2 regions of the Lysinibacillus sp. FSL K6-0057 genome follow, and region 2 is predicted to be linked to the other one. Evidence: riboswitches for the same ligand, from Rfam matches in the RefSeq annotation. Region 2 holds a riboswitch; the other holds the start of a gene.
The links. A riboswitch is a leader RNA that binds a small molecule or an ion and turns the genes downstream of it on or off. The one in region 2 is predicted to bind S-adenosylmethionine.
Positions count from the first base shown of each region.

Region 1: linked by a shared signal. The riboswitch ahead of MHB40_RS19865 (methionine ABC transporter ATP-binding protein) and the one ahead of MHB40_RS02360 (MetQ/NlpA family ABC transporter substrate-binding protein) in region 2 are both predicted to bind S-adenosylmethionine.

Region 1 is NZ_CP152047.1:3,986,970-3,989,175, reverse strand. It holds gene gcvH (glycine cleavage system protein GcvH) at 1-15, shown strand, start outside; gene MHB40_RS19875 (hypothetical protein) at 106-447, shown strand; gene MHB40_RS19870 (thioredoxin family protein) at 461-772, shown strand; SAM riboswitch class I at 829-932, shown strand; gene MHB40_RS19865 (methionine ABC transporter ATP-binding protein) at 1,015-2,043, shown strand; gene MHB40_RS19860 (methionine ABC transporter permease) at 2,033-2,206, shown strand, end outside.
Region 2 is NZ_CP152047.1:498,263-500,468, forward strand. It holds gene MHB40_RS02360 (MetQ/NlpA family ABC transporter substrate-binding protein) at 1-810, opposite strand, end outside; SAM riboswitch class I at 900-1,004, opposite strand; gene MHB40_RS02365 (PPC domain-containing DNA-binding protein) at 1,127-1,630, shown strand; gene MHB40_RS02370 (pyridoxal phosphate-dependent aminotransferase) at 2,106-2,206, opposite strand, start outside.

The sequences.
Region 1 (2,206 bases), 1.6 Mb from region 2:
ATGATCGCTGAATAAGACAAGCCATAATCAAAAAACGTCGGAAACTACCGGCGTTTTTTGTTATATAATGACTTATAAGTGGGATCTCTAAATGGAGGTGGCGTAATGTTCGAGGGAAAATGCTTGATAGTAGAAGGACGCTCAGATAAGCTACAAATTGAGCCTATTTTAAATGAGAATGTTACAATACTATGTACGAACGGCACAATTGGTGTGCATCAATTAGAAGAACTACTTGATCCCTACGAGGGCTGTGAGCTATTTACTTTTTTTGATGCAGATACTTCTGGTGATAAGCTACGTGCATTAATGGACAGACATTATCCAGAAGCTGAGCACCTTCGTACAATGCCAACGTACAAGGAAGTAGAGACAACACCAAGAAAAGTGTTAGCAATGATTTTACTGCGTGCACATTTCTCAATCCATAATGAATATATTTTGTAAGGTTGCGTGAAAAATGGAAGAATGGTCAACAGAGCAGTGGGCAGCGGCCCAACAGTCGGGAGAGACAGCTGCATTTTATTTATATACACCAATGTGTGGAACGTGCGCAGTGGCATCCAAAATGATGTCCATTATTGAACAATTACTGCCACAGCTACAAATTGGCAAAGCGAATATCAATTTTTTGGAACACATAGCCTATGAGCATCAAATTGAAAGTGTTCCATGTCTACTCATCAGTGATGGCGAAAAAGTGACAGAAAAGATTTATGCTTTTCAATCCGTACCATTTTTATATGAATTGTTAAAAAAATCAATTGACTGAACTTTACTAGCGTGGTAAAGTATCAAATATATTACTAAAACATTAAATATATCGAACTCTTATGAAGAGTGGCGGAGGGAAGTGCCCTATGAAGCCCGGCAACCATCACAATGTGAAAAGGTGCCAAATCACCCAAAGATTTTTCTTTGAAAGATGAGAGAACGGTTTAACGTATAATACGTGACCCCTTCTACTTGTCTGTGAGTGAAGGGGTTTTCTATATGAGAAAAGGAGTATTCGCTATGATCCAGCTTCAAAATATTACAAAGAAATACAAAACAGCAAATGGCGAATTAACGGCAGTCAAAGACGTCAACCTTACCATCAATAAAGGTGAAATTTTTGGCATTATCGGCTATAGTGGCGCTGGTAAAAGTACCATGATTCGTTTATTAAACGGTTTAGAGAAACCGACAACAGGAACAGTAACGGTGAACAATCAAGAATTTTCATCGATAAAAGGGCAAAAGCTTCGAGCAGCTAGACAAAAGGTAAGTATGATTTTCCAGCATTTCAATTTACTTTGGTCGAGAACAGTGGCTGAAAATATTGCTTTCCCTTTAGAAATCGCTGGTTTTCCAAAGGCTCAACGTGAAGCACGTGTAAAGGAATTAATTGCACTTGTAGGCCTAGAAGGACGTGATAAGGCATATCCATCCCAGCTTTCTGGTGGACAAAAGCAACGTGTAGGGATTGCCCGTGCATTAGCGAATAATCCAGAAGTTTTACTATGTGATGAGGCGACATCGGCACTCGATCCTGAAACGACGGATGCCATTCTCGATTTACTCGTTGATATAAATGAACGCTTAGGCTTAACAATCGTCCTGATTACACACGAAATGCATGTCATCCGCAAAATTTGTCATCGTGTAGCGGTGATGGAGGCAGGCGAAATTGTGGAACGTGGTGAGGTATTACAAGTCTTCCAAGCACCACAAGCGGCCATTACCAAAAAGTTTGTATCTCAAATTACAGACACAAAGGAAACACAGGATACGGTGGCACAAATCAAAGCAAACTATCCAACTGGACAACTTGTCAAACTGATTTTTGTTGGTGAAAAAACAGAACAACCTGTTATCTCACATCTTGTGAAACAATTTGATGTAGAGGTAAGTATTGTTCATGGTAATATTTCACAAACAAAAAATGGTGCATACGGTACACTGATTGTGCAAATTGATGGCTCGAAGACAAACGTGGCTGAAGCCCTTCGTTATTTAAATACAGTCGAAGTACAAACGGAGGTGATTGCAAATGCTAACTAATCTCTTTCCGAATGTAGACTGGGAAAATATGTGGCAAGCTACATATGAAACATTGTATATGACAGCTATTTCTACAGTTGTGACATTTATTCTTGGGTTAGCCATTGGTATCATTCTATTTTTAACTAGTCCCAATCAGTTATGGGCAAATAAAATCGTTAGC
Region 2 (2,206 bases):
ACCTTTGAATTCTTCTTCGATGAATTGACGTACTTCATCAGATTGGTAAGCCTCAACGAACTTTTTAATTGTTGGGTCATTTTCATTTTCAGCGCGTACGACAATGTAGTTCACGTATGGAGAGTCAGTAGATTCCAATAAAATAGAGTCGTCTTTAGGGTTAATGCCAGCTTCTAATGCGAAGTTTGTATTTATAGCTGCTACATCTACTTCACTAAGCTGTTTAGGAATTTGAGCTGCCTCTAATTCAATGAATTTTAAATTCTTTTTGTTTTCTTCTACATCACGGATCGAAGCTGTTAAGTCTGCGCCATCTTTTAGCTTAATATAGCCAGCTTCTTGTAAAACAAAGAGGGCACGTGCTCCATTCGTTGGGTCATTTGGTAGGCCAAACGTTGCACCATCCGGAATGTCATCAAAGGATTTATATTTTTCAGAGTAGATACCCATTGGATTCAAAATCGTTTTGCCCACTGGGACTAAATCTGTATCATGATCTTTATTAAATGTATCGAGGAAAGGTTCGTGTTGATAGCTGTTCGCATCAAGATCACCTTCAGCTAAGGAAGTATTAGGTAAAACATAGTCAGAAAATGATTTTAGCTCTACTTCTAGCCCTTTTTCTTTTGCTACTTTAGCTGCTACTTCTGCAATTTGCTCATGTGGACCAGAAGTGACACCTACGACGATTTTCTTTTCATCAATTGCCTCAGCTTGGCCTTTACTATCTTCTTTAGAGCCACAGCCTGCTAGCGCTGCTACTAATGTTAAACTTGCTAAACCTACTAAAAATTTATTTTTCTTTTTCATGAAAACTACCTCCAAGATTGTTTTTATCGGTTTTTTGAAAATAAAAAAACTCTCTTACAAACTAAGAGAGGCTCATGAAAAGATGTCCTCTCTTATCTATCAAACGAAGATCGTTTGCAGGATTTAGCACCTTCCTTTAAAAAGGAGGTTGCCGAGCTTCATAGGGCCAGTCCCTCAGCTACTCTTGATAAGAGATTTATAATATTTTTTTGTAATTCCGATAGAACTAATATAATTTATAGGGTATAGTAAGTCAATAATTAATTTTTAAAATTTTTATATAATTATAATATTTCGACGTGAAAGAGGGATAACAATGTCTGTGAGAGTTAATTATGGTATAGGTTCATTTGGTAAGGTTATTAGTGCTCGTCTTCTAACAGGGACAGATATCATTGAGGGAATTGAGGCGCTCTGTGAAGAGAATCATATTGAGTCAGCAACGATTGTTAGCTGTATTGGTAGCTTTCAAAAAAGTAGCTTTGTATATTTAGTGCCAGATGCAACAGCTCAGATTCAAGTTCGTTTTAGTGATGTGGTTGAAAAAGATGGACCACTTGAATTTATTCAAGGCTCTGGTGTGGTGTGTAAGCGTGACGGGGGATATGAAACACATTTCCATGGTTCTATGAGCGATCAATGGGGTGTTGTGTCAGGTGGGCATTTAATAAAAGGGGGAAATCCTGTTATTACTGCTGACATCGTGCTGGCTGAGGTACAAGGTATTCAACATATTCGAAAATTGGATGATGAAACAGGTCATGTTCAATTTTATCCATTAGAAAATGGTTTAGGGCAGCCAAGGAAAATCGAAAAATAATGATCCTGTAGCTAGAGTTAGCTACAGGACACATGTTGTGGAAAAAAGATCATGTCACTAGCAGAAATAGACCTTTTAGCAAGGTGAGGGGTTGATTTCCGTTCCGCCAGCGTCCTTTCCAGGGGGCGTCCGATGAGCCGCTTCACTCACTTCCGTTCGCTCCAGGGTCTCCTCTGTGACGCTAAATCCCCCTAGGAGTGACGCTGGCTCCACTCCAATCAACCATTCTGTAAAAATGTCTTTCCCTCTTTCATACTAGTAGTAGTGAACAAAATAACTCATTATTTGTATGATTAGAGAGAGGATAGGCTCTTATTTTCAATGTGGAGAGATGATTAGTCACAACAACCCTCAATAAAAATGAGTAGTGTACACCTTCATTTTATTTGTACAACCTTTGTTAAGACGATAACACTTTTATGGATTGGGGTGGAAGGCCTTTTCACCTTTCACAAATATTCTATTGATGGTATTGTCATTTGTTAAATAATTGTAATTGCTCGATTCTATGGATTGCTTCACGTAAACGTTCTTCGCTTACCAGCAAACCGATACGGACGTAGCCTTCGCCATATT